Regions from separate parts of the Microbacterium sp. H1-D42 genome, predicted to be linked through region 3. Evidence: predicted binding sites of a transcription regulator. Region 3 holds the regulator's gene; each other region holds the start of a gene.
The links. Region 3 encodes LexA, which represses DNA repair genes until DNA is damaged. Its sites were predicted from a motif close to TCGAACANNTGTTCGA; they were not measured.
Positions count from the first base shown of each region.

Region 1: the regulator LexA is predicted to act here: its motif matches at 4,287-4,302, upstream of MNR00_RS10400 (HNH endonuclease signature motif containing protein).
Region 2: the regulator LexA is predicted to act here: its motif matches at 2,410-2,425, upstream of recA (recombinase RecA).
Region 4: the regulator LexA is predicted to act here: its motif matches at 1,151-1,166, upstream of MNR00_RS03290 (HNH endonuclease signature motif containing protein).

Region 1 covers NZ_CP093342.1:2,166,461-2,173,573, forward strand. Annotated here, with positions in the region: gene MNR00_RS10375 (proline--tRNA ligase) at 1-50, opposite strand, end outside; gene MNR00_RS10380 (isocitrate lyase/phosphoenolpyruvate mutase family protein) at 94-864, opposite strand; gene MNR00_RS10385 (RNB domain-containing ribonuclease) at 922-2,337, shown strand; gene MNR00_RS10390 (aminoglycoside phosphotransferase family protein) at 2,334-3,203, shown strand; gene MNR00_RS10395 (alpha/beta hydrolase) at 3,353-4,072, opposite strand; gene MNR00_RS10400 (HNH endonuclease signature motif containing protein) at 4,313-5,956, shown strand; gene MNR00_RS10405 (hypothetical protein) at 6,118-6,636, opposite strand; gene MNR00_RS10410 (hypothetical protein) at 7,078-7,113, opposite strand, start outside.
Region 2 covers NZ_CP093342.1:2,087,279-2,094,391, reverse strand. Annotated here, with positions in the region: gene MNR00_RS10040 (DNA translocase FtsK) at 1-573, shown strand, start outside; gene pgsA (CDP-diacylglycerol--glycerol-3-phosphate 3-phosphatidyltransferase) at 576-1,151, shown strand; gene MNR00_RS10030 (nicotinamide-nucleotide amidohydrolase family protein) at 1,148-1,630, shown strand; gene MNR00_RS10025 (helix-turn-helix transcriptional regulator) at 1,811-2,119, shown strand; gene MNR00_RS10020 (DUF3046 domain-containing protein) at 2,139-2,360, shown strand; gene recA (recombinase RecA) at 2,624-3,673, shown strand; gene MNR00_RS10010 (regulatory protein RecX) at 3,689-4,426, shown strand; gene miaB (tRNA (N6-isopentenyl adenosine(37)-C2)-methylthiotransferase MiaB) at 4,510-6,060, shown strand; gene miaA (tRNA (adenosine(37)-N6)-dimethylallyltransferase MiaA) at 6,107-7,015, shown strand; gene MNR00_RS09995 (dihydrofolate reductase family protein) at 7,075-7,113, shown strand, end outside.
Region 3 covers NZ_CP093342.1:1,265,463-1,272,575, reverse strand. Annotated here, with positions in the region: gene hisB (imidazoleglycerol-phosphate dehydratase HisB) at 1-84, opposite strand, end outside; gene MNR00_RS06015 (histidinol-phosphate transaminase) at 81-1,172, opposite strand; gene MNR00_RS06010 (LysM peptidoglycan-binding domain-containing protein) at 1,216-1,614, opposite strand; gene lexA (transcriptional repressor LexA) at 1,935-2,621, shown strand; gene metE (5-methyltetrahydropteroyltriglutamate--homocysteine S-methyltransferase) at 2,691-5,003, opposite strand; gene MNR00_RS05995 (methylenetetrahydrofolate reductase) at 5,012-5,971, opposite strand; gene MNR00_RS05990 (prolyl oligopeptidase family serine peptidase) at 6,102-7,113, shown strand, end outside.
Region 4 covers NZ_CP093342.1:718,933-726,045, forward strand. Annotated here, with positions in the region: gene MNR00_RS03285 (phosphotransferase family protein) at 1-1,057, shown strand, start outside; gene MNR00_RS03290 (HNH endonuclease signature motif containing protein) at 1,309-2,727, shown strand; gene MNR00_RS03295 (acetyl-CoA acetyltransferase) at 2,903-4,141, opposite strand; gene MNR00_RS03300 (thiolase family protein) at 4,171-5,346, opposite strand; gene MNR00_RS03305 (class I adenylate-forming enzyme family protein) at 5,343-7,079, opposite strand.

The sequences.
Region 1 (7,113 bases), 900 kb from region 3:
GGGTCTTCGCGGAGCGTGCGGAGGAAGAAGTTCGTTAGACGAGTGACCACCCCTCGATTGTACTGATCGTGGCCACTCGCCTTCGTCGCGGTGTCAGTTCAGAGCGCGGGTGTCCTTCGGGATGGCGCCGTGCGCGTACAGGTCGGTCGCGAGATCCTGCACGCGGGTGAGTGCCACGCGCTGCACCATAGGCCCGTACGAGATGCGGCTGACGCCGAGCGCCTCGTATTCGGAGGCGGTCAGCGCACCGGGCAGCCCGATGACGCTCACCTTGTTCACGCCGATCCCATCGACCAGGGCGCGGGTGGCATCGGCGTCGAGGATGCCTGGGACGAAGACCGCGGTCGCGCCGGCGTCGAGATAGGCGCGGCCACGCGCAACAGCATCCGCAAGCTTGTCGGCGAGCGGCTTGTCTCCGCCGCGCACGATGGCATCCGTCCGCGCGTTCAGAGCGAACGCGACGCCCTCGGCCTCGCCGGCCTTCACGATCGCCTCCACCTGGGCGACGGACTCGGCGAACGGCTTCAGCCGGTCTTCGATGTTGGCGCCGACGATGCCGACGCCGATCGCGAGGCGCGTGGTCTCGCCGGCGTCGCCGTAGCCGTCGTCGAGGTCGGCGGAGACGGGCAGGTCGACGGATGCTGCGATGCGGCCGACCATGTCGAGCATGAGCTCGCGCGGGATCTGCCCGTCGGGGTAGCCGAACGTGGCGGCGATGGAGTGCCCTGCCGTCGCGAGCGCCTTCGTCTCGGGGAGGGCGGCGACGGCCTTGGCTGAGACGACGTCCCAGATATTGACGACCCGGAGGATCTCCGGCGCGTCGTACAGGGCGGTCAGCGTGCGTGCCTTCTCTGCATTCGTCATGCTGCCAACGCTACTGCGCCGGATACTGGCCGGGGCGGTCGTGCGTAATGTGGTGGCATGCCTCAGCGCCGATCGCACGTCGCCCCATCAGCCGCACAGAGTGAGCTGGCCGCAGCCCTCGCCGAGCTCCGTTCCGAGATCGAGGCGCCGACGGAGTTCTCCGCCGAGGCCCTGGCTGAGGCGAAGTCGGCCGTCGCCCCCGAACCGGACCTCGACCTGCGCGCCGTGCCATTCGTGACCCTCGACCCCGCGGGCTCGAAGGATCTGGATCAGGCGTTCCACCTCGAGCGCGCCGGCAGCGGGTTCCAGGTGCGGTACGCGATCGCCGATGTGCCGTCGTTCGTGGCCCCGGGTGGGGCGGTGGATGCCGAGGCTCGCCAGCGCGGACAGACGCTGTATCTGGCCGACGGCATGATTCCGCTGCATCCGAGGGTGCTTTCCGAAGATCGCGCTTCGCTGCTGGCCGACGTCGATCGCCCCGCGCTGGTGTGGACGTTCGCGCTGGATTCTGACGGCTCGGTCTCTGAGTTCCGTCTGGAGCGGGCGCTGATCCGCTCGCGTGCGCAGCTCGACTACGTGGCAGCGCAGGAGTCGTTGGAACGCGGTGACGAAGGCCCGCTCGCGCTGCTTCCCGAGGTGGGTGCTGCCCGTCAGGCACAGGAGATGCTGCGCGGTGGCGCCAGCCTGAACCTGCCGGACGAGGAGGTCGTGCAGCGGTCGGACGGCAGCTACGACATCGAGCGCCGCCAGCCTCTGCCGATCGAGGACTGGAATGCGCAGCTGTCGCTGATGACGGGCATGGCAGCGGCGCAGCTGATGCTCGACGCGAAGGTCGGCGTGCTGCGCACCATGCCGGCACCCGATGAGCAGGCGTTCGCGCGGTTCCGCCACCAGACTGAGGCGCTGGGGCGGCCGTGGCGCGAGGGGAAGTATGGGGAGTATCTGCGCGGCCTCGACCGCGCCGACCCACTGACACTTCCCGTGCTCGAGGCTTCGGCGTCGCTGTTCCGCGGCGCAGGGTACGTCGCCTTCGACGGGCAGGTGCCGTCCGTGACCGAGCAGGCCGCGATCGCGGCGCCGTATGCCCACGCCACCGCTCCCCTGCGCCGACTCGTCGACCGCTGGTCGCTGGCGATCTGCTTGGCGGCTTCGCGCGGCGAGCAGGCACCGGACTGGGCGCGCGCGTCGCTCTCAGAGCTGCCGGATCTCATGCAGGAGTCGGGTCAGCGGGCATCCCGACTGGACTCCGACACGATCAACCGCGTCGAGGCGGCGCTGCTGAGTCCGCTGGTGGGTCAGACGATCGAGGCGACCGTGATCGAGCTGCGCGGTGAGGAGCGGGCTGCGGTGCAGCTGGCGGAGCCGGCGGTGACGGCGACGGCTCGGGTTGCTGCCGGGACCAAGCCGGGAAGCACTGTCTCGCTGAAGCTCGTGCGCACTGACATCGCCAAGGGTGTGGTGGAGTTCGCGTGAGCGATTGGCACGGCGGACGTCTCTCTTCGTCGCAGGCGGCGTGGGTGCAGGCGCGGGTGCCAGGGGCGACCCTGGTGCGCGACATGTCGTGGGAGCTCATGGCGTCGACGGTGCTGCACGTGCACGGCGCCGAGAGCGACGTCGTGGTGAAGGCCGGGGATGCCGCGAATCATCACCTCGACCGTGAAATCGCCGCGCACGATGGGTGGACGAGCCCGCTGGTGCAGACCGGCCATGCCGCGCGACTGATCGATGCCGATGTGGCCGCGCGCGTGATGGTTCTCGAGTACCTGCCTGGCGTGCTGGTGCAGGGGACACCTGCGGAGGGGCATCCGAGCACTTACGCGCAAGCCGGCGCGCTGCTGCGGCGGCTGCACGCGCAGTCGTCGCGATCGGATGCCGACCACGAAGCCCGCGTGAACGCACGGGCGCTGCGCTGGCTCGACGGCGAACACCGGGTGGACGCTGACGTCGCGGCTCGTGCGCGGAGCATCCTCTCCACCGACCCGGCGCCCGCGGTGGATCTGGTGCCGACGCACGGCGACTGGCAGCCGCGCAACTGGCTGATCGATGCCGACGTCGTGCGCGTGATCGACTTCGGGCGCTTCGCCTTTCGCCCTGCTGCGACCGATGTGGTGCGCCTGGCTGCAGGGCAGTGGCGCAGCCGGCCCGATCTGGAGGCGGCGTTCTTCTCGGGGCACGGATCCGTCACGGGGTACGGCGCGGATCCACGCGATCCGGAACGGTGGCGGATGGATGCCCTGCGCGAAGCCGTTGGCACGGCTTGCTGGGCCTTCACGATCGGTGACGAGGCGTTCGAGGCGCAGGGACATCGGATGCTGACCGAGGCCCTCGGCGCGTTCTGAGGCGCTTCGCGCGTGAGCGTGTGCCTTGGGGCCCTCCGTCCGTGCCGGGGCTCGGGAGATCTGCACGATTTCGGCCGGAATGCTGGCCGTGCGGTCGGGAATGCTGGTGTTCTTCCAGCTCGATGCGGAGTACTGCCTGGTGGCGCCTTTCAGCTGAGCACGAAGAACTCCGGAAGCGCGGCGCGGAACTCCTCGAAATGGCTGTACCAGACGGAGTGCGCGGCACCGGGGATGTCACGGACATCCACACCGCGTGCGGCGAGACGTTCTGCCGTCTCGTCGGGGACGAAGCTGCTCGGTCGCGCTCTCACGAGGATGCTGCCAGGGGCAGGCTCATGCGCGACATCGTCGCCAGTTGAGATCGACGCGGCAGTCATCGGATCGAACCGCTCCGCTGCGCACGCCTCGTTCCTGGCATCCGTCTCGCTGTAGAACGGACGACTGGCCAGCAGCCATGCGGGGTCCGTGCGCTTGAGGCGGTCGGCTTCGTACCGCGCGGCGAGCGCTGCGTGGTCTTCGCCCCCTTCGAATGCGCAGGTCGTATCGACGAAGACCGCTCGTTCGATCGGCATCCGCTCGGCGACGGCGGCGAGCACCGTACCGCCGTAGGAATGCCCTATCGCCTGGATGCGCGCGCCAGGAGCGCGCGCGGCGAGCGTCTCGACGACGTCGTCGGCGACGGATGCCACGGTGCAGCGTTCATCGCGGGGCGACAACCCGTGCCCCGGCAGGTCGAGCGCGATCACGCGGAAGCCGTTGTCGGCCAGCAGCGGCGCGATGCGCCACCAGCTCTCTGCCGAGCCCATCATTCCGTGCAGCAGCAGGGCGACGCGATCGCCCGACCCGGTCTCGATCGCGTTCAGCAGCATCCAGTCAGTCAAGCAGATGCGTCGAAGGATGCCCCTGTGCCTCGGTCGTTATGCGAGCCGCAGGCGGGTCTCCCTCTCTCCCGGTCGTTGAGCGAGCCGCAGGCGAGTCGAAACGGGCTGAGTGAGCGCCAGCGAGCCGAAGTCCAAGAACCCCAAATCCCAGACATTACACCGACACTCACATGCTAATATCTCCATCAAAGCCTTGCCAGTGTCGTAACTCTGTTCTACACTGAAAGCATGTCCACCCCATACCTCGACCGCCTCTCACAGCAGAACGCGCTGCTGGATGAGTGGGTCGCGGTGCGGGAGGAGATCAACCGGGCAGAAGCCCGCGCCGCCGCGCTGTTGGCGCGGCGGGCTGTGCTGATGGAAGCGGACGCAGACGAGCAACCCGTGCATCGGGAGGCGATCTGGCGGTCGATGGTCGCGGAGTACTCCGCCGCAGGTCACATCGCCAAAGGCACCGCCGAACGCGCCTTCGGCGACGCGCAATGGCTGGCCACCGACCAGTTCGCTCTGCTGCGGGACTCGTTCGAAGCAGGCAGCATCACCGCCGCGCACGTGCGGGAGATCCTGCTCGCCGCCTCGCCCGTTCACGAGGCCATCGCCGCCGGCACCCTCACCCCCGACACCCTCGACCTCTACCAAACCGCGGCCGTCGTGTTCGCCGAGGTCGAGGCTCCCGCCCGGACGCGCGCGCACGCCCGCGAGGTCGCGGCGGCATTGGCCGGGCTGACGATTAACGAGAAGCACGAACGCGCAACCCACGAGCGCACCGTCACCGTGAAGTCCGTCGGCGACGGAATGGCCATCCTGCAGATCCTGCTCCCCGAACATCTCGCCGTGGCGATCCTGGACCGCCTCACCCAGATGGCCCGCCACCAGAAGCAGCACCCCGAAGACCGCGACCCCACCCTCCCCATCGACGAAGACGCCATCGACGAAATGCTCCACGGCAACCCCGAGTACCACGACCCCGACAACGAACCGGAAGCAGAACCGGCGCCGGCATCGGCGCCAGGGGCGAAGGTGATCTTCGGGACCAGCGACACCTTCACCCGCGACCCCTTCGACGAAGAAGAGGACGAGGTCTACTACAACGGCGAATACGTCCCACCAGACGAGAACCGCTTCCGAAACGACCCCAACGCGTACTGGGACTGGGTCGAACAGATGATCACCACCCCACCGGACATCATCCACATCCCCACCGACACCCGCACCATGGATCAGATCCGCGCCGACCTGCTCACCGACCTGCTCCTGTGCGCCGATCCCTCTCAGATCCACGGCACGGGTCTGGAGAACATCACCGCCACCATCCAAGTCACCATCGCCGCAACCACCCTCACCGACGCCGATGACCACCCCGCGCAGTTGGACGGACACGGGGAACTCCACCCCGACATCGCACGGCAACTCGCCGGCATGAACAACGGCTGGACTCGACTGTTCCTCGACCCCACCGGCATGGTCACCGAAACCGACACCTACACCCCCACCACCGGCATGAAACGCCACCTCCGCGCCCGCGACCAACACTGCCGCTTCCCCGGCTGCCGCATGCCCGTCCACCGCACCGAGATCGACCACACCCACGACCACGCCCTCGGCGGACCGACCTCCATCGACAACCTCGCCCACCTCTGCAAGACCCACCACGCCCTCAAGCACCCCGACATCTCAGACGAGCACCGCTGGACCGCAATGCAGTTGCCTAACTCCGACATCACCTGGACGGCCCCCAACGGACGCACCTACAGCGATGCTCCACCCCGACGCGTCATGTTCGTGCCATCCGGAGCCCCGACCCCTGCAGACCGCCACACCTGGCACACCCCGGCCACGGGACAACCACCGGAATCCGACGCACCCTTCTGAATGGTTGGATTGCGCAACCGACGCACCATTCTGAACGATCGGATACGCGGGGGCGCATCTGGTGAACGCGCGGTGCGGTCCGCGCAATCTCCCTAACTACGCCGGCCGCCGAGAGCGAGGGCGTCTTAGTCGAACGCGCCGCCGAGCAGAGGCCTCCCCGCTCAGGAAACCTGCATCGGCGATGTCTGCATGTCGACAGAGCCGAAGGGGAACGGATAGAAGAACGTTCCGGTGCCGTCCCAGTCGGTGAGAGGGATCAGCGCGAACCAGACCTGACTGATCACCACTGATGCGACGACGAGAATGACGATCGCGGCGGCAGCACGATCGACGATGCGGATCGCCGACGGAACATCGACCGCACGGCGCAGCACCCTCGTCAACGCCCAGAACACGATCACGGCGATCGCCGCGAGGATCAGCGGGCTCGGTCGCAGCGTGAGATTCACGCAGGTCGGCGCGACGTCAGTCGGATTGCCGGCGGCATCGATGAAACCGCCATCGCTGACACCACCAGGACAGAATCCCTTGCTCGCCGACATGAACGCTGCGTAGCCCAGCGCCGCGAGCACCCCGACGACCAGCAATCGACGGATGCGCGCCACGACCTCGAAACCCGGCAGCGCCGACGTCACCGTCGGCGCCCCCGTCGACGCGTCGACTTCAGCTGACTGCGACATGCTGACTCCCTGTCTGCGGACACCACGCGCCATGTATCACCGCGCGGACCGTCTCACCTTATCGGCAGAGCGTCAGTCGCGGCCGTAGCCCGTACACCCTCGCGGCCCCGGCGTCCCCAAGCTCTGCGAAATGGTCGCGGAAGTCGCAGGCCTCGCTCGTGCGTCCGCGAGCACCGGGGATCGTATTCCAGCCGGGTGGCAGCTCTGCCGCTGGGTCGCCAGTGAGCGGATAGACGTAGATGATGGTGCGCCCCGAGCCGAAGCGATACCGTGCTGCCATCGGTTGCCGGCAGGGTGAGCTCCGGCAGCGACTAGCCCGCGAGGTGGGCTGCGCCGCCGTCGTCGACCGGCACCGGCAGATCCACCGGCAAGTCAGTCAGCACGGGCAAGTCCGTCAGCACAGGCAAGTCCGTCAGCAAGTCCGGCCGCGCCGTTCCATGATCAGGCATCGGATGCCAGGGACGGGGCCGGCACGGC
Region 2 (7,113 bases), 820 kb from region 3:
GACAAGCTGATCGGCCAGGGTGACGCGCTGTTCTCGCCGATGGGATCGTCCAAGCCCTTCCGACTGCAGGGTGCCTGGGTCGACGAGAGCGAGATCGCCTCGGTGGTCAAGCACGTCACGCAGCAGGCGCGTCCGGAGTACCGACCCGATGTGCAGGAGTCCGCCGAGACGAAGAAGAAGGACGTCGACGAGGACATCGGCGACGATCTCGAGCTTCTGCTCGCGGCGGCAGAGCTCATCGTGTCATCGCAGTTCGGCTCGACCTCCATGCTGCAGCGCAAGCTTCGGGTCGGCTTCGCGAAGGCCGGCCGCCTGATGGATCTGCTGGAGTCCCGCGAGATCGTCGGCCCCTCTGAGGGGTCGAAGGCCCGCGACGTGCTGGTCACCTCTGAGCAGCTGCCGAGTGTGATCGCCAAGCTGCGAGGTGACGACGCGCCGGCCGCACGGCCCGCGGCGGCACCCGCACCGGCCGCGGCCGTCGATCCGATCGAGCGGCAGTTCGAGGGGCTGCCGGTCGTCGAGAGCGAAGACGACGGCGATGAAGACGCCTGGGGCCTGACGGGACGCGACTGATGATGGCGATTCCGAGACAGCTTCCCAACACGATCACAATTGCGCGCATCCCGCTCGCAGTCGTCTTCTTCATCCTTCTGCTGATGGCAGGCACCTACGGCGCTGATGACCTGGTGATGCGCTGGGTCGCGGGCGCACTGTTCGTCGTCGCCATCTCCAGCGACTGGGTCGACGGCTATCTCGCCCGCAAGGGCAACATCGTCAGCGACTTCGGCAAGCTCTGGGACCCGATCGCCGACAAGCTTCTCACCGGATCCGGTTTTCTCGGACTGGCGATCCTCGGCGAGGTGAGCTGGTGGATCGTCATCATCATCCTGATCCGCGAGTGGGGCATCACGATCCACCGCCTCACGATCGTGCACGAGCAGGTCGTCGCGGCCGCGTGGATGGGCAAGATCAAGACGGTCGTGCAGGGCGTGGCCTTGAGCTGGGCGCTGCTGCCGCTGCACACCCTGATCGGACTCACGCCCTGGATCATCGTGACGCAGGTGCTGATGATCGCCGCCCTGGTCCTGACGGTCGCCAGCGGGATCGACTACGTGATCGCCCAGGTGCGCGGACGCAAGACGAGCTCGTGAGCGATGCGTCTGATCTCGTCGCCGCTCTGACGGCTCGCGGGTGGACGCTCGGGGTCGCTGAGTCGCTCACCGGGGGCGGTGTCGCCGCCGAGATCGTCACGGTACCAGGGGCATCCGCTGCATTTCTCGGCGCTGTGGTCGCCTACGCGACGCCGCTCAAGCACTCCCTGCTCGGCGTGGATGCTGCGCTGCTCGAGACCCATGGGCCCGTGCATCCTGATGTCGCCGCTCAGATGGCCGACGGCGTGCGCAGCGCCGTCGAGGTCGAAGGGCTTGCCGCAGATGTAGGCATCAGCACGACCGGAATAGCCGGACCGGATTCGCCGGACGGACAGCCCGTCGGCACGGTTCATATCGGCGTCATCACCCCGACCGCGAGGCTCGTGCACTCGTTCACGTTCGCGGGTTCGCGAGCAGAGGTCCGCAGGCAGGCTCGTGATGCGGTCATCAGGGCCGCACTCGACGCGGTGCGGGAATAGCGCAGACGGATCAGCGGTTGTCGAAGATGTGCGCATGACACGACACTTCCGAACGGTTCATACCGGATTGCTCACAACTGGGGCACAGAGAGAAACAGTAGATTCAGCAGTAGCCAGTGGGGTTAGACTGGCGATCCACTCGGATGCAGATCTGGGGGATGCGATGGAGGGGAGGTTCCGATGATCCTTGTCAGACAGGAGATCGGCGATGTGCTGCGGGACTTCCGCCTGCAGAAGGGGCGCACGCTGCGCCAGGTCGCCGGTAAGGCCTCCGTGGCCCTCGGCTACCTGAGCGAGGTGGAGCGCGGCCAGAAGGAGGCCTCCAGCGAGATTCTCGCGTCCGTCGCAGAGGCACTCGACGTGCCCATCTCGACCATCATGCGCGAAGTCGGAGACCGCATCTCCGTGCTCGAGGGGCTCAGCCCGTTCCCGGACGTCGTTCCAGACGACCTGGTCGCCTCGGTCGAACCAGAGCTGTCCCTGCGCTGAGCGGATACGGCTCCCTTTCATGAGACGCAGCGAGTTCCTGCGCGCCGTCGACGACGAGTTCGGTGCGCGGGCGAATGCGCTGACCAACGATCTGGTTCTCGGTGGCATCGGCATGACCGCGCACGATGCACTGGATGTCGGCGTGCCGCCCCGTGAGATCTGGCTCGCGCTGTGCGATGCGGCGGATGTGCCGCCCGAACGGCAGTACGGAGTGGGCCGCATCGAGCCGCGCAAGGGCTGATCGCGCCCCGCAGCCGATCGAAACTCGATAGATCCTTCTCGGCGTGTCGTCGAACTTGTGTTCGATGAGCGCGTATCGTTCTGCACAAGTGGTCTTGATGCGACTTCTCTCCACAGAAGGCGGGATGGCCGACGCGATGTCGGTGGCTCCTCCTACCGTGAGAGATGTGGCACTGAGCCATACGCCTTGTCGCAGAGTCGTCCCGATCGGGGCGGCCGCGACAGCCTACAGGCGGCAGCGATCGAGATATGAAGGAGCACGTCATGCCATCCACCGACGACCGCGAGAAGGCACTGGATTCCGCCCTCGCACACATCGAGCGTCAGTTCGGCAAGGGATCGATCATGCGACTGGGCAGCGATGAGCGCGCCCCCGTCGAGGTGATCTCCACCGGATCCATCGCCCTGGACAGTGCCCTTGGCATCGGCGGGCTGCCGCGAGGACGCATCATCGAGATCTACGGCCCGGAGTCCTCGGGTAAGACCACGCTCACGCTGCACGCCATCGCCAACGCTCAGCGCGCCGGCGGCATCGCCGCGTTCATCGACGCAGAGCACGCGCTCGACCCCGAGTACGCCCGCAAGCTGGGCGTCGACATCGACCAGCTGCTGGTCTCGCAGCCCGACACGGGTGAGCAGGCGCTCGAGATCGCCGACATGCTGATCCGCTCCGGCGCGATCGACCTGGTCGTGATCGACTCGGTCGCAGCTCTCGTCCCCGAGGCCGAGATCAAGGGCGAGATGGGTGACTCGCACGTCGGTCTGCAGGCACGACTGATGTCGCAGGCGCTGCGAAAGCTCACCGGTGGTCTGAACCAGACCAACACCACGATGATCTTCATCAACCAGCTGCGCGAGAAGATCGGCGTCTTCTTCGGCTCGCCCGAGACGACCGCCGGTGGAAAGGCGCTGAAGTTCTACGCGTCGGTGCGCCTTGACATCCGCCGCATCGAGACGCTGAAGGACGGTACTGACGCAGTCGGCAACCGCACGCGCGTCAAGGTCGTCAAGAACAAGATGGCGCCGCCGTTCAAGCAGGCCGAGTTCGACATCCTCTACGGTGTGGGCATCTCGCGCGAGGGCAGCCTGATCGACTTCGGTGTCGAGCACGGCATCGTCAAGAAGTCCGGCTCCTGGTACACCTATGACGGCGACCAGCTCGGCCAGGGCAAGGAGAACGCGCGCAACTTCCTGCTCAAGAACGACGACGTCGCCATCGAGATCGAGAAGAAGATCAAGGAGAAGCTCGGCATCGGCGTGAAGGCCGCAGTCGAAGCTCCCGCTGACGCACTGGCGGAGCGTCGTCCGGCCTGACAACCGGGATGAACCATGACTGCTCACGGCGACGAACATCTCGCTCCTGTCATTCCGCTCTTCGGGTCCTCCTCGCGCGCTGACGCGCGCGAGGAGGGGCCGGGACCCCAGCATCCCGCTGCACGCGCTGCGGCGGCTCTGGAACATGCCGAGCGCACAGCCGCCCTGCACGCCCTCGCCCGTGCTCACGCGCCCGCTTCCGATGACCCCGTCGACGAAGGGCAGGCCGAGCCGGCACCCGAGCAGGTCAGGGAGCGCGCCGAGGAGGCACTCGTGCGCAAGCTGCGTGCGAAGGCGCTGTCCGTCTCCGAGGCGCGTGCGGTGCTGCGCGAGAACGACCTCGACAGGGATGCCATAGAAGACGTCATCGACGACTTCAGTTCGCGTGGTTACATCGACGACCGCACGCTGGCCTCGCTGCTGGTGACCTCGGGTGTCGAGCGCAAGGGGCAGGGTCGCGTCGCGCTGGCAAGATCCCTGTCGCAGCGTGGCCTCTCGCGCGAGATCATCGACGACGCGCTGGCAGAACTGCCAGACGACGACGCCGAGCGGGCGCTGGAGTATGCCCGCAGCAAGGCGCCGGGCATGAGCAGGCTCGAACCGGATACCGCACTTCGGCGTCTGCTCGGGCAGCTCGCGCGTCGCGGGTACGGCGGCTCGGTGGCGATGAACGCGGCGCGCACGGCGTTGCGCGAAGCGGGTGGCACCCGATCGGGCGCGCGGTCCGGAGTGCGCTTCGTCGACTCCGACTGACTGGCTGCGGCGGGGTGGAGCGAAGTGCGCTTTCCTCGTGCGCGGCGCCCGCGCTCGTGACGGCTCGTAGAATAGCTCTCACCATGACTACTCCGCGCAGTGAACCGACGATCATCGCGCCCTCGGCGGCCGCGCTGGACGCTGACGGCGGCCGCCGCTCGTACGAAGTGCGCACCTTCGGGTGCCAGATGAACGTGCACGACTCCGAACGGCTCTCCGGCTCGCTTGAGAGCGCTGGCTACGTGCGGGCGGATGCCGGCGAAGACGCCGACATCGTGATCATCAACACCTGCGCGGTGCGAGACAACGCCGCAGGCAAGCTCTACGGCACTCTCGGCCATCTCAAGTCCGTCAAGGACAAGCACGACGGCATGCAGATCGCTGTCGGCGGGTGTCTGGCGCAGATGGACCAGCAGGCCGTGCTCGACAAAGCACCCTGGGTGGACGTCGTCTTCGGCACGCACAACATGGGCTCGCTGCCTGGCCTTCTGGAGCGTGCGCGTCACAACGGCGAGGCAGAGCTCGAGATCCTCGAGTCGCTCGAGGTGTTCCCCTCGACCCTGCCCACCAAGCGCGACTCCGCGCACAGCGGCTGGGTGTCGATCTCGGTCGGATGCAACAACACCTGCACGTTCTGCATCGTGCCGAGCCTGCGCGGAAAGGAGAAGGACCGCCGCCCAGGCGACATCCTGAACGAGATCCGCCTGCTCGTCGAAGACGGGGCGATCGAGGTCACCCTCCTCGGCCAGAACGTGAACTCCTACGGCGTCGAGTTCGGCGACCGTCAGGCCTTCAGCAAGCTGCTGCGCGCAGCCGGTGAGATCGAGGGGCTGGAGCGCATCCGCTTCACCAGCCCGCACCCCGCGGCATTCACTGACGACGTCATCGACGCCATGGCCGAGACGCCGAACGTCATGCCGCAGCTGCACATGCCGCTGCAGTCCGGCAGCGACAGCATCCTCAAGGCCATGCGCCGCTCGTACCGCAGCACGAAGTACCTCGGCATCCTCGACAAGGTGCGCGAGCGCATTCCGAACGCCGCGATCACCACCGACATCATCGTCGGCTTCCCCGGCGAGACGGATGAGGACTTCGAGGACACGATGCGGGTCGTCGAGCAGTCCCGGTTCTCGAGCGCGTTCACATTCCAGTACTCGATCCGCGAGGGAACACCCGCTGCCACCATGGCGGACCAGATCCCCAAGGAGGTCGTGCAGGAGCGCTACAACCGCCTGCTCGCCCTGCAGGAGCGCATCTCGCTCGAAGAGAACCAGAACCAGGTCGGCCGCGAGGTCGAGGTGCTGGTCTCGGTCGGTGAGGGCAAGAAGGACGCCGAGACGCACCGACTCACCGGACGCGCCGAAGACAACCGCCTGGTGCACTTCGAGCTGACACCAGGCTCAGAACGGCCGCGACCAGGCGACGTCGTCACGGTCCGGATCACCCACGGCGCCCCTTTCCACCTGCTGGCCGACGACCCGACCGGTGCGCCCCTTCGCATCCGCCGCACGCGCGGCGGCGACGCGTGGGACCGTGCGCAGGCCGAGACCTGCGGTGTTCCCGCTCCGGCCGCAGCCACTGGTGCGCCTGGTGCGGTGTCGCTCGGGCTGCCGACGCTTCGCGTCGGCGTGTGATCAGCATCCGACTTCTGACGCCGCGCGCCCATCGCGAGTGGATGCCATGACGCAGCGACTCTGGGCAGTGGTCGGTGCCACCGGAACAGGCAAGAGCGATCTCGCGCTCGACCTCGCCGACGCCCTGCGCGCGCAGGGCAACCAGGCCGAGATCGTCAACGCGGACGCGATGCAGCTGTATCGCGGCATGGACATCGGAACCGCCAAGCTGACGGTGGATGAGCGCCGCGGCATCCCGCACCACCTCTTCGACGTGCGCGAGGTCACCGAAGAGGCGGCTGTCGCGTGGTATCAGCCGCTCGCGCGCGCCGCCATCGGCGAGATCCACGCTCGCGGGGGAGACGCGATCCTGGTGGGCGGGTCGGGACTGTATGTCTCCAGCGTCGTCTTCGACTTCCGCTTCCCGCCAAGAGACGCCGGCGTTCGCGCTCGTCTTGAGGCCGAGCTCGCCGCACTCGGTGCGGGCGCACTGCTCGAGCGACTCCGCGAGAAGGATCCAGACACGGCCGCGCGGATCGACCCCAATAATGAGCGCCGCATCGTCCGGGCCCTCGAGGTGCTCGAGCAGGGCGGGGAGACGCACGGCGCGGCACTGCCCGAGAGACCCGAGCTGTGGCATCCGGCGACCCGGCTCGTCGGCCTGCACACGCCGCGCGACGTGCTCGTCGAGCGCCTGGATCGCCGCGTCGAGCGGATGTGGCAGCAGGGCATGCTCGATGAGGTCGAGGCGCTCCGCGACCTCGGCATCGAGCGGGGCGTCACCGCGTCGCGTGCGATCGGCTACGCTCAGGCGCTCGCGCAACTGCGCGGCGAGAAGAGCGAGTCGGATGCCATCGCCGAGACTCAGGCTTTGACCCGGCGCTACGCGCGCCGCCAGGTGTCGTGGTTCAAGCGCTATCCCGAGCTCGAGTGGCTCGAGTCCGGCGCGGCCGAGGCCGGATCGCTGCTGCGCTGATCACCTGTTCGCCGTCGGTGGTCGGGCACGATGTCGGTGGTGGGGCGCATCATGAATGCATGGTCACGCACTACTACACTGCATCCAGCCTTGACGGG
Region 3 (7,113 bases):
GACCGTCGATTCCGACGTGCTGCGCGTGCGCTTTGCAGTCCGAGAGTGCTGTGCGTTGCCCTTGACGGGGCGGAGGTCGCTCATGAGGGTGATCCTATCGACGCGAGTGCTTCCAGAAAGGCAGTGGTCTCGGCCTCAGTGCCCGCCGAGACGCGGAGGTGACCGGGGATGCCGACATCGCGGATGAGGACTCCGCGCTCGTACAGGGCTCGCCAGAGTGCCTGCGGGTCATCGACGCCGCCGAACAGCACGAAGTTCGACCACGATTCGTGCGGCAGGTAGCCGAGCGCTTCCAGCGTCGCGGAGATGCGATCGCGCTGCTCGACGATCTCGTCGACCATGCGCAGCATGGTCTCGGCGTTGCGCAGTGCCGCGACGGCGGCCGCCTGGGTCAGGGCGCTGAGGTGGTAGGGCAGGCGCACGAGGCGCAGCGCGTCGATGAATGCCGGGTCGGCCGCGAGGTATCCCACCCTGGCACCCGCGAAGGCGAAGGCCTTGCTCATGGTGCGCGAGATCGCCAGTCGCGGGCGGCCGTGCAGCACCGTGACCGCCGAGACGGCGTCGCGTGGAGCGAACTCGAAGTACGCCTCGTCGACGATCACCACACCGCGTGCTGCTTCGTACACCGCGGCGATCACGTCGAGCCCGAGCGGCGTGCCCGTCGGATTGTTGGGCGCGCACAGCAGCACGACGTCAGGGTCGGCGGCGGCGACCTGAGCGGCGGCATCCTGCGGGGTGAGCGTGTAGTCGTCATCCCGCGTGCCGGCGACCCAGCGTGCACCGGTGCCCTGGGCGATAAGCGGGTACATCGAGTACGTCGGCGCGAATCCGAACACCGTGCGCCCAGGACCCGCGAACGCCTGCATGATGTGCTGCAGCACCTCGTTGGAGCCGTTGCCGGCCCAGATCTGCTCGGCGGTGAGGCCATGACCGAGGTAGTCGGCGAATCCCTCGCGAAGCGTCGTGAACTCGCGGTCCGGGTATCGGTTGACGTCGCGCAGAGCGAGAGCGATGTCGTCGAGGATGTCGCTGGCGACCTCATCCGGAACCGGATGAGTGTTCTCGTTCACGTTCAGCGCGACGGGCAGAGGGGCCTGCGGAGCGCCGTAGGGAGTGAGCCCGCGAAGATCATCGCGGAGGGGCAGCTCATCGAGGGAGGTCACCCTTCCCATCGTAGGGCGAGCACCCGCCTTCGGCGGCTTCGTGACGGTCGGGTCAGTTGGCGTACGCGACCGGGATCGCGATATCGGAGCCGACCTGAATCAGTCCGGAGCTGAGGTTGTTCAGGCGCTTGACGTCTTCGATGACGACACGCGGGTCCGCTTCAGGTGCGACCTCGGCGGCGATCGACCAGAGCGTGTCGCCTGGCAGCACGGTCACCGTCTCGAACGAGACCGGTGCCGCCTGCGCACCGGAGGCGAGGGCGGACCCACCGGCGATCACCGAGACGGCGATGCCGATCACGATCGGGAGCGCGGCGATCGCGAGGAGGACGCGACGTCCACGCGTGGTCAGCCGCAGGCGGGTCGCCTTCACAGCCGGCACGTTCACAGGCCGGATCGGGTACACCGCGACCTGCGTGGTCATGGGTGCCGAGATTCCGATCGTGCTCATGTGATGCTCCTCTGCTCTGCCGCTGTTCTGCACTGGCGGTGTTCTGGGCCGAAGTGTCATAGCTTTCGCATCCGGCATCCGGCCGGGGAGGCCGGATGCGAAGCTACGTACCGAATGTATCTTCGAACTCGAACATCTGTCAAGAATTCTTCGAAACCGGATCACCTGATTCTTCGACACGCTCGAACAGATCTTCCGTTTTCACCTGTATCTCGGATACGGTTTCGATATGGACAGCCCATCATGGGCCACCGACATTCGAACCGGATGCCCGCGACCACGCGGATCCGCACCGGGCAGGAAGGTATGAAGGAGCACCGATGAGCGACAACACCGCCCCCGCATCCGAGGCTCCGCGTACACGTCGACGCAAGAGCCTGAGCGCGAAGCAGATGGCCATCCTCGAGGTGATTCAGACGTCGATCGCTCGGCACGGCTACCCGCCGAGCATGCGCGAGATCGGCGATGCCGTCGGCTTGAAGTCGCTGTCCAGCGTCACGCATCAGCTCGGCCAGCTCGAGCTCAGCGGCTACCTGCGCCGGGACCCTGGCAAGACCAGGGCGATGGAAGTGCTGATCGACCTGCCCGGCTCAGGCACCGAGAATCCGGCAGACACGGCGCCGTCCGTTGGCGACGCCGCACTCGTGCCACTCGTGGGGCAGATCGCCGCAGGCGTGCCGATCACCGCCGACCAGCAGGTGGAGGAGATCTTCCCGCTGCCGCGTCAGCTGGTCGGCAAGGGCGACCTCTTCATGCTGAAGGTCAGCGGCGAGTCGATGATCGACGCGGCCATCTGCGACGGCGACTGGGTCGTCGTGCGCACGCAGAACAACGCCGAGAACGGTGAGATCGTCGCAGCGATGATCGACGGCGAGGCCACGGTGAAGACGTTCCGCCGGCGCGACGGCCACACCTGGCTGCTCCCACGCAACTCGGCTTTCGAGCCGATCCTCGGCGATGACGCCGTCGTGCTCGGCAAGGTCGTCGCGGTGCTGCGCGCCGTCTGACAACAGCCAGAACGCGGAAATGCCCCCGCCGGTCTGAACCGGCGGGGGCATTTCTCATCGACTCGTGAGTCAGACGGCGACAGCCACGTCCTCGCGCACGCGACGGGTGGCCTCGACGATGTTGCGCAGCGAGGCGACGGTCTCGTCATAGCCGCGGGTCTTCAGACCGCAGTCCGGGTTGACCCACAGCTGGCGCATCGGCAGGGCGTCGACGGCACGGCGCAGCAGCACCTCGATCTCGTCGATGCTCGGCACACGGGGCGAGTGGATGTCGTACACGCCGGGGCCGATGCCGTGGTCGAAGCCGTACTCCGCGATGTCGCCGACGACGGCCATGCGGCTGCGGGCCGCCTCGATCGAGGTGACGTCGGCGTCCAGCGCGCGAATCGCGTCGATCACGACGCCGAACTCCGAATAGCAGAGGTGCGTGTGGATCTGCGTGGCAGCCGCCGCGCCGCCGGTGGCGAGGCGGAACGATCCCACCGACCAGTCCAGGTAGGCGGCCTGGTCGGCCGTCTTCAGCGGCAGCAGCTCGCGCAGCGCCGGCTCGTCGACCTGGATGATGGCGATGCCGGCCTGCTCGAGGTCGGCGATCTCATCGCGCAGTGCCAGGGCGACCTGGTTCGCGGTCTCGCCGAGGGGCTGGTCGTCACGCACGAACGACCAGGCCAGGATCGTCACGGGGCCGGTCAGCATGCCCTTGACGTGCTTGACGCTCAGCGACTGCGAATAGCCAGCCCAGGAGATCGTGATGGGCGCCGGACGCGACACATCGCCCCACAGGATCGAGGGCCGAGTGGCGCGCGAGCCGTAGGACTGCACCCAGCCGTGCTGCGTGACGGCGAACCCGTCGAGGTTCTCGGCGAAGTACTGCACCATGTCGTTGCGCTCCGGCTCGCCATGCACCAGCACGTCGAGGCCGAGGTCCTCCTGCAGCGCGACGACCTGATCGATCTCGCGCTTGAGGAACACGTCGTAGTCCTCGGCTGGCAGCTCGCCACGCAGGAACTGAGCGCGGGCGCGGCGGATGTCGCCGGTCTGCGGGAACGACCCGATGGTCGTGAGCGGCAGCGCGGGCAGGTCCAGCGCCTGCTGTGCGCTCTCGCGCTCCTCGTACGCGACGCGCGAGAAGTCGGCGTCCGCCACCTCGCGACCGCGCACGGCGCCGTCACGGACGCCGGGGGCGTCCTGACGATCCGTCAGCGCAGCGGATGCCTCGGCGAGCTCGGCAGCGATGGCATCCCGCCCCTGCGCGAGTCCCGCTGCGAGCGTCACGACCTGGCCGACCTTCTGGTCGGCGAACGCCAGCCACGACACGAGACGAGGATCGAGCAGCGTCTCCTCGGCGACATCGTGCGGCACGTGCAGCAGCGAGGTCGAGGTCGACGCCGCCACCGAGGTGGCTCCAAGAGCCCGCAGCGCCTCGAGCTTGTCGAAAGCGCCGTCAAGGTCGCCGCGCCAGATGTTGTGACCGTCGATCACACCGCCGACGAGCACCTTGTCGCCCAGCGCCGGAAGCGCGGCAGGAACATCGCCGCGCACCAGGTCGATCGCGATCGCCTCGATGGGAGCTGCGGCCAGAACGGCGAGCGTGTCGCCGAGAGCGGCGTAGGGTGCGGCCACCAGGATCGACGGGCGCTCCGAGGCGCCGCCGAGCACGGCGAGAGCGCGGGCCGCAGCACCCGCCAGCGTCGCGGTGTCGACCGGCAGCGACTCGCTGACCAGTGCCGGCTCATCCAGCTGCACCCACTCGGCACCGGCTGCCTTCAGCTGCGACAGCAGCTCGACGTACACCGGCAGCACATCATCCAGACGCGTGAGCGGGTCGTAGCCCTCTGGCGCAGCATCCGACGCCTTCGCCAGCGCGAGCAGCGTGACGGGCCCGACGATGACGGGGCGGGTGCGGAAGCCGCCGGCTGCCGCCTCGCGCACCTGGCGCACGATGCTGTCGTTCGACAGCGAGAAATTCGTCTCGGGTCCGATCTCTGGCACGAGGTAGTGGTAGTTCGAGTCGAACCACTTCGTCATCTCGGATGCTGCACGGTCGCCCTCTCCGCGGGCGATCGTGAAGTACGCCGGCAGCCCGATCGTGCCGTCGGCCTCGCGCAGGTCCTCGAAGCGTGCCGGGATCGCGCCGACGGTCACAGCAGCGTCGAGCACCTGGTCGTAGAACGAGAACGACTCCGGGATGGCGGAGTCCTCGCTGCCGAGACCCAGCGACGCCAGGCGCACTCGGGTCGCCGCGCGCAGCGCAGCGGCGGTGCTCTCCAGCTCTGCCTGATCGATGCGACCGGCCCAGAAGGACTCGACGGCCTTCTTCAGCTCGCGACGACGTCCGATGCGCGGGTAGCCGAGGATCGTCCCGGCGGGGAAAGCGGTCATGAGATTCCTTACTTCGTTGTTGCGGAGAGCTGTGGGGTTGCGGAGCGCTGATCCTCGGGGATCACACCCGACGAGCGGAGGACGTCCAGCACGGTCTCGTGCTGGTTGAAGGCGTAGAGGTGCACGCCGGGCGCACCGCCGTCGACGACGGCGCGGACGAGATCGGATGCCCAGCGGATGCCGATCTGACGGCGCCCCTCGGCGGTCGGCTCGATCTCGAGCGCGATCGCGAGCTCGCTCGGCAGCTCCTCGCCGGTGAGCTCGAGCACACGGGTGAGGCGGGTGGGCGAGGTGATCGGCATGATGCCGGGAAGGATCGGGATCGTGACGCCGGCGCGGCGGGCGCGCTCGACGAACGCCAGGTAGTGGTCGGGGTGGAAGAACAGCTGCGTGATCGCGAGCGTGGCGCCGGCGGCCTGCTTGGCAAGGAGCGCGTCGACGTGCTGGCTGCTGTAGGCGGAGCGCGGATGCCCGTTGGGAAACGCTGCGACGGCGATGTCGACCTTGCAGCGCGGTGCGACCCGAATGGCTCCGGGGTTGCCGGGAACGGGGGACTCCTCATATGGGGCGCGTTCCGCCTGCACCCGGTCGATGAGCTGCACGAGCTGCGCTGAGCTCTCCAGGTCGCCGAGGAACGGCTCGCCGTCCTGGTGGCCGGCGGGCGGGTCGCCCCGCAGAGCGAGGAAGCTGCGCACCCCGGCATCCAGGAACTCGCGGATCAGCCGCGCGGCACCCGCGTAGGTGTTGCCCACACAGGTGAGATGCGCGAGCGGCTCAGTGTCGGTGTGAGCGCGGATGTAGCGCAGCACATCGAGCGAGCGACCGCCGGTCGAGCCTCCGGCACCGTAGGTGACCGAGAGGAAGTCGGGGCCGGCAGCAGCCAGCTGATCGATCGTCTCGTGCAGCGCCTTGGCACTCGCATCGGTGCGCGGCGGGTAGAGCTCGAAGGAGAACGGGACGCGACTCATGGCATTCTCCTCACGGTGTCGGTGCCCCCGATCGGTCGGAGAGCGTTTACAGAACGCTAGGTGAGCCGAGCACAGCGACGCATACTGTGTGACGCCGTGTGACAGGGCGCGGCTGGCTAGGCTCGATGCCATGACGTCATCGTTCGGCTCGTGGTCCTCTCCGTTCACCGCCGCGCAGATCGCGCAGGCCTCGCCGCGCATCGAAGGCGCGCTCTTCGTCGGCGACGAGATCTGGTGGGGCGAGTCAGTGCCATCCGAGGGCGGCCGCATCGCTGTGCGCAGCTCGACGGGCGAAGTCATCCTGCCGGCGCCGTGGAACGCACGCTCGCGCGTGCATGAGTACGGCGGCGGATCGTGGACAGCAGATGCCGACGGCACGCTGTTCTTCGTCGACAAGGACGACCAGCGCGTGTATCGGATGCCCCGTGGCGGCGCTCCCGATCCGCTGACCGCCCAGGGTGCGGCGTTCGGTGGGCTGCGCCTGCAGCACGGGCGGCTGCTGGCGGTGCGCGAGGATCTGCGCCCCGCGCAGCATCTGAGGGCGATCGTGGAGATCCCTCTCGACGGCTCTGCCGCCGCCGACGACGACAGCGCCGTCCGGGTCTTCATCTCGACGAGCGGCTTCGTCGCGCACCCCGCCCTCTCCCCCGATGGCACGCGCATCGCGTGGGTGCAGTGGAGCGGCATCAAGATGCCATGGGAGCAGGCCCTGCTGCACATCGCCCCCGTGGACGGCGATGAGATCGCGTCGATCTCGACGCACGCTGCACTGCAGCCGGAATGGGCCGGCGAAGACGAGCTGCTGTACCTCGACGACCCGTCCGGACGGTGGAACCTGCACCGTGTGCGCGTCGCAGACGGGCGAAACCCGCTTTCCCCGCAGCCGGTGGCACCTGCGGACGCCGACACGGGAGGCGGGCTGTGGGTGCTCGGCAATCGCTGGTACCAGCCGCTGCATGACGGACGCATCGTCGCAGTGCGCACGAACGGCGACGACGAGATCGTCCTCATCGGCGCGGAGGGCCAGGTCGAGCTGCTGACGCTGCCGATCACGGCCGGCACCAGCATCGACGATGCCCACGGATCGCGCGTGCTGATCTCGGGCGCCGGTGCGACGGTGGGGTCGGGTCTGTGGTGCATCG
Region 4 (7,113 bases), 550 kb from region 3:
GCGGCGATCGGATGCTGCCGCGCTGGCGCGCCCGCCGCTGCTGGTGATCGAATCGCTCGAGGCGTTCCTGGACGCACGCGGGCTGGGGTCTGGGCCGATCGCCTGGCAGCGCATCGGCGACGGGCAGTCGAACGTCACCTACCTGCTGCGCCGCGGGGAGACGCAGTGCGTGCTGCGGCGCGGACCGCGGCCACCGCTGCCGCGGTCGACGCACGACATGCTGCGCGAGTCGCGCATCCAGCAGCTCGTGGGTAGGGCGGGCATCGCGGTGCCCGAGATCCTCGCCGTCTGCGAGGACGATTCCGTGCTGGGGGTGCCGTTCTACCTGATGGGCTACCTCGACGGGGTGGTCATCACCGAGGATGAGCCCGCTGCGCTCGCCGCGGCGCAGATGCGGCGTGCGACGGCGTTCACGGCGGTCGACCAGCTGGTGCAGCTGCACGCTCTCGACGTCACAAGCGGCGGACTGGAGGTGATCGGCCGACCGGACGGCTACCTCGCGCGGCAGGTGAAGACCTTCTCGGGGTTGTGGGAGCAGGTGACCACGCGTGCCGTCCCTGCCGTCACTGACGCGGGCCGCTGGCTCGCCGAGAATATCCCCGTCAGTCAGCGCGCAGCGCTCGTGCACGGTGACTACCGCATCGGCAACCTCATGTTCGCGCACGGTGCCCCGCCGCGCGTGCTGGCGATCCTGGACTGGGAGATGGCGACGCTCGGGGATCCGCTCGCCGACCTCGGCTACTTCCTGGCAACCTACGGGCAGGACGGCACCGCGGCGACCCCGCTCGAGTTGACGCCGGTCACGCGTCTCGAGGGCTACCCGACGCGTGCAGAGCTGGCAGAGCGCTACGCCGCGGCGACCGGATTCGATCTCACCGACCTGCGCTGGTACCAGGCACTCGCGATGTGGAAGGCCGCGGTCTTCTGCGAGGCGATCTACACGCGCTGGCTGAACGGCGAGCGCCCCGGCGACGAGTTCGCCCCGACGCTGTTGGACGGCGTGCCCGCTCTCGCCGAGGAGGCGCTGCGCTTCATCGAGGGGCGCCCCGGTCGTTGAGCGGGCGGAGCGAATCGAAACGGGCTGAGCGAGCGCAGCGAGACGAAGTGTCGAAGCACCGATACCCGGAGCCCGCTGGTACGTGGCGGGGAGTCGAATGCTCGTTCTGGAGGGCTCGTGAGCGTCCTTTGGCTCCCGGGCCGCGTGGTCGGAGAGTTGGACGGAACCCGGTCTCGAAGTTCGTTCAAAAAGTTTCTCTGATCAGCCGGATTCTGCCTGTCAATGTCGGTGGCCCCGTGTTGAATAGAGTTATGAACAGCACCGCAGCTCTCCTGGATCGGGTCGTCGCCGACCTCGATCAGGTGCTCGGTGCGGATGCGTTCGCGGCGTTGTCCGATGCGGAACGACTGGTGGTGCTGAGTCGGGCCGGGGACGCTCTGCGGCGGGTGGAGGCTGTGGTCGTCGAGACGGTGGCGTCCTCGGATCCGGTGGGGCTTCCGAATGGTGTCGGATGCCGGAGCATGAACGAACTGCTCCAGCGCACCCTGCGTGTGGATTCCCGTGCGGCGGCGCAGATCGTGAAGGCCAGCAGGGCCGTGCACCGCGAGACGGACCTCACCTCCGGAGCGCCGCTCCCGGCGCGGTGGCCGGCGCTGAGGCAGGCGATGCTCGACGGGGCGATCGGGGTGACCGGGCTGCTCGCCGTGACCGGGCCGGTCGAGGCCGCCGGAGACCGGATCGGTGCGGCGGATCGGTGGAAGGCCGACGCGGTGCTCGCGGAGGTGGTGCGCGGGTACGCGGCCACGGATGACGTCGATGCTGAGGATGTCGATGCGGCACCGCCGGCGACGCCGGAGGACGTGAAGGCCATCGCGCACGCGATCGCACTGCGACTGGACCCCGACGGCGCGGAACCCACAGAGCAGCGGGCGATGACGCGTCGGTTCCTGTTGATCGGGCGGATGCAGGATGGCGTCTACCCGCTGCGGGGGAACCTGCTGCCCGAAACCTACGCGCAGTTGCAGTTGCTACTGGATGCGCAGCTGAACCCGAAGACCGACGGCCCACCCGCTCCGGAAGGTGTGAGGTTCCACCCCGTCGATGACGAGGGTGATGGGGTGGAGGGGGACGAGTTCAACAGTGACTCGCGGAGCGTGCTGGACACGCGCACGCGCGGGCAGAAGCAGCACGACGCCCTCACCGCAGCCCTGGGCATCGCCGCCCGGCATGCGGATATGCCGTCGCTGGGCGGGGCGGCTCCCACGCTGGTGGTGCATCTGGACTTCGCCGACAGCTCCTGGGCGAGTATCCCCGGCATCGATGCCCCGGTGCACGCGGCTGTTGCCCGGCACACGGGGTGCACGGGTGCGATTCAGCGGGTGTTCACCGAGCAGGGCCGGATCGTGGGGATGACGGTCACCGACCGGATCTTCACCGTCTACCAGCGCCGGGCGATCACGCTCCGTGACAAGGAGTGTCTGATCCCGGGCTGTCATGTGCCGGCGTCGTGGTGTGAGATTCACCACGTCACCGAATGGGCCAACGGTGGACCGATCAGCACCGACAACGGCGTCCCGCTGTGCTGGTGGCACCACCGCTCCCTGGACTACTCCGGATGGGAGATCCGCATGAACCACGGACTCCCCGAAATCCGCGGACCCGCATGGTGGGACCCCGAACACCGCTGGCGCACCCCACGCCTCTCCCTCTCCGACTTCGCGTACACGTAGCCGTTCCTGCCCGGGTTCGGCGGGCGCTGACGTCCGTCGTCGCTTCGACCCGCTGCGCTCGCTCACTGCACCGCTCTTCGCCGCCCTCCTTGCTCAGCAACCGGGAGGGGTCCTCCGCTCCGGTTCCTGAGCGAGCGCCCTTTGACAGACTCAGAGGCCCGGCCGCTGAGCCTCGTCAGTCCCGCCCGACGATGAAGCTCGCCACCGTGGCCACGCTGCCGCCGAAGTTCAGGGTCGCGACGTCCTTCGCCCCCTCGACCTGGATCTCGCCTGCCGTTCCGCCGGCCTGGCGGCGCGCGTCATTCAGCATCCGCACTCCTGTCGCACCCACCGGGTGTCCGCCCGAGAGCAGCCCGCCCGAGGGGTTCACCGGGATCGATCCGCCCATCTCCATGCGGCCGTCCTCGATGGCCTTCCAGCCCTCGCCGGGCGCGGTGATGCCGAGGTGGTCGATGGCCATGTAGCCGCTGATCGAGAAGCAGTCGTGCAACTCGATGGCCGAGAGCTGCTCTGGACCGCTGATGCCGGCACGGGTGTACGCATCAGTGATGGTCGCGCGCAGGTGCGGAAACAGGTACTCGCTGTCTACCGAGGCGCGCAGCTTCTCATCCAGCGCCATGGTCGACGTGTGGTGGCCCCAGCCCTTGATCCGCGGCGGCAGCCCGTCATGCCCACGCCGAGCAGCCCAGCGCTCGGCGAAGTCGTGGCTGGCCAGGATCACCGCACTGGACCCATCGCTGATGCGCCCGCAGTCGCTCTTGCGCAGCGACCCCTGCACGAGCGGATTCGCCTCGTCATCAGCTGCGTACGAGGCCACGGTCTCGACCCAGTCGCGAGTCTGCGCGAGCGGGTTGCGACGGGCGTTCTCACGGCTGTTCTGCACGAGCCGGCCGAGGTGCTCGGTGGTCATGCTGCCGTAGCGGCGGTGGATCTCATCGGCGATGCGGTCGAAGGCGGTCGGCCAGGCGAGCTGACCGAGGTCCTCGCGGGAGCGCCAGCTCGCGCAGCCGAGGTTGTCGGCGGCGACGGTGCCCGGCACGTTGCGCATCTGCTCGACGCCGACGGCCAGCACGACGTCGTAGAACCCGGCCTCGATGTCGGCCATCGCGCCGAGTGCGGCCATGCTGCCCGAAGCGCACGCCGCCTCATGGCGGGAGGAGGGCAGATCACGCCACTCATGTGTCACCGCTGGCACCATCGCCCCCAGGTGCGATTGCCCGGTGAAGAACTCGCTGGAGTGGTTGCCGACATGGGCGCGCTGCACCTCTGAGGCGTTGATGCCGGCATCCGCCACGGCACCGAGCGAGGCCTCTCGGATCAGCTCGAAGATGCCGTCGCCGATGCCTTCGGCGGCGACGTTGCGCCGGAAATCGGTCTGGGCACCGCCCAGCAGGTACACGCCTCTACTGCTCATGTTCACTCCTTCTGAAATCCGGTCACGCCTCACGCGAACGACTCGATGACGACCGCCGTCGCGAGACCCAGCGCAGCCGGGATCGCGACCAGGCCGTAGCCGCCGCCCTTGCGGCGCAGCTGGTCGAGTGCGTTGGCGATGAGAACGCCGCCGCAGGCGCCGAGCGGATGCCCGACAGCGATGGCCCCGCCGTGCGCGTTCACGATGTCGGGCGAGACGCCCAGCTCGCGGGTCAGCAGCAGCGGTGTGACCGAGAACGATTCGTTGACCTCGATGACCGACAGGTCACGCGCGCTGATGCCGGCGCGATCGAGGGCCCTGCGGGCGGCCGGTGCCGTGGCCTCCAGGCCCGGTGAGCGCACAGCGGCCTGACCCCAGCCGAGCACCTGACCGCTGGGATCCTGCCCTGCCGCCCCCGTCTCGGAGGCCAGCACGATGGCGGCGGCCGCATCCGAGAACTGCGGGGCGGTGCCGACGGTGTGCAGCCCGCGGTCCGCACCGCGGACGATGCCCAGGTGACGCTCGACGCGCTCCCACAGCGGGTCGTCCGCGAACAGCGGCGGGAGCGCCGCCAGCGCCTCGATGGTCGTATCGGGCCGAGCGCCCTCGTCGTGGGCGAGCTCGGCGCCAGAGGGTGTGGTCACGGCGATCGATGACTCCCACGCGGGTGCCGCGCTCGCGAGCAGCTGCGACCGCAGGCCGTACTCGTCGAGCTCGGCGCGTGAGAAGCCGGCGCGGAAGGCGGCCGCATCCGCCGACACCCCGATCGAGACGAAGCCGGTGATCTCGCCCTCGGTCGGGTCGAGCGCGAACGTGGGCCGGTCGGCCAGCATCGGCACGCGTGACATGGATTCGACGCCGGCCGCCACGACGACGTCCGCCCCGCCGGAGCGCACCTGCGCTGCGGCCGATGCGACAGCATCCAATCCCGATCCGCACAGCCGCGACACCACACCGGCGGGAACGGTGTCCCAGCCGGCGTGGATCGCAGCCACTCGCCCCACGTCTCCGCCCTGATCCCCGACGACCGTGCTCACGCCGACGACCAGGTCGTCGATGCGCTCGGGTGACAGCCCGCGCGAGCCGAGCTCGCGCAGCACGACGGCCAGCAGCTCGGCGGGCGAGAGCCCGGCCAGCGTGCCGCCATCACGGCGCACCCGCGCGCGGGGCGTGCGAGCGGCGTCGAGGATCAGGGCGCGGTTCATGCGGTCGCCTCGACCAGCGCCTTGCGCAGCTCGGTCTTGACGACCTTGCCGACAGGGTTGCGCGGCAGCACGTCGATCACGCGCAGCTTCTCAGGCAGCTTGTACGAGGCGATGTGCTGGTCGCGCAGGAACGCGACGAGCTCGGGCAGCTCCAGCGTCTGCTCGGGGTGCAGCGCGACGAACGCCGCGACCTTCTCGCCCAGCGTCTCGTCCTCGTCGCCGACGACGGCGACATCAGCGACCGACGGGTGCCGCATGATCAGCGTCTCGAGCTCGACAGGGGCGATGTTCATGCCGCCGCGGATGATGATGTCCTTCGCGCGATCTACGTAGCGCACGTACTCGCCGTTGTCGCCCGCGATCTCGAAGATGTCGCCGGTCTTCAGGTAGCCCTGGTCATCGAACGGGTTCCGCAGGGTTTCGGCGTTCAGGTAGCGCGCGAACAGCTGCGGGCCGCTGATGTGCAGCTCGCCAGGCACGCCGGGCTCGGTGATCTCCTCGTCGGTCTCGAGATCGTAGATCTTGACGTCAGCCCACTTCGAGAGCTCCATCGACCACTCCCTGCCCTCTGCCCCGTAGCGGGGGAAGAACCGCGCGCGGTCATCCGGGTCGGGCAGATCCACGCTGCTCGAGAGCAGACCGACGCCTTCGTTGGAGCCGAAGAAGTTGATGATCGGGATGTTGAAGCGCTCCTGCCATCCGCGCACCATCGCCGGGTTCAGCGGAGCGGAGCCCGAGCCGATCCGCGTGAGGCTGGTGAGGTCGATCTTGCTCAGCAGGTCCTCGTTGTGCAGAAGCATCGACAGCAGCGCCGGCGGCGCCAGCGTGTAGGTGACGCGCTCGCGGGCGATCTGTCCGAAGAACGTCGGTGCATCGAACGGGTGGTGCTGCACGAGCACGCAGCCAGTGCGCACCCACGGCAGCAGCATGGCGCAGATGCCGGCCATGTTGATCATCGGGAAGGCGTTCAGGATGACGTCGTCCTCGGTGGTGTCCGAGGCGTCCTGGCAGACCTTGCTGAAGACCAGCCAGTCGTAGTGCGCGCGCATGATGCCCTTCGGCACCCCCTCGGTGCCTGAGGTCCAGCAGATGGTCACGCAGTCGTTGGGGTCGTTCGGGTTCGCGGCGCGGTAGGCGGCCGCAGCGGCCTCGTCCGCCTCGGTGGCCGCGGCGGGGAAGAGATGCGTCACCCCGGTGCTGTCCTCGCAGAGGGCGTCCTCGGCCAGTCCGTAGCTGAAGATCTCGCGGACGGTCGGCAGCTGATCGCGCAGTCGCGCGAAATCGTCGGCCGGGTGACGCTCGCCGAACGCGCGGGCGGCGATCACCCAGTTGAACTCGGCAGCGTTGCCCATCGTGGTGATCTCGTGGTCGCGGTACTGCATCGCCAGCGGCGTGGCCGTCGCCCCGAGAGCGAACACGGCGATGAGCGCTTCGGTGAGTTCGATGCCGTTGGCGAGCTGGATGCCGACCGTGTCGCCACGGCTCACTCCGGCCTCGGCGAGACGCGCGATGAGCGCAGTCACTTCGCTGCCGACCTCGCTCCAGCTCAGGCGCCGAGCGGCACCGCCAGCGAGGGCGGCGCGGTTGGCCGGGTCGACGATCGCCAGGGCGTCACCGCGGCGCGCGACAGTGTCGCGGAACATGCCGTCGATGGTCTCTGGTGTCCACTGGCCGTCCGCCACAAGGCGGTCGACGCGGGACTGCGGGTGCAGGTTCAGGCGGCTTTCGGACATCGGGTTCCTTAATGGTCGGGTTCGCACCGACTGC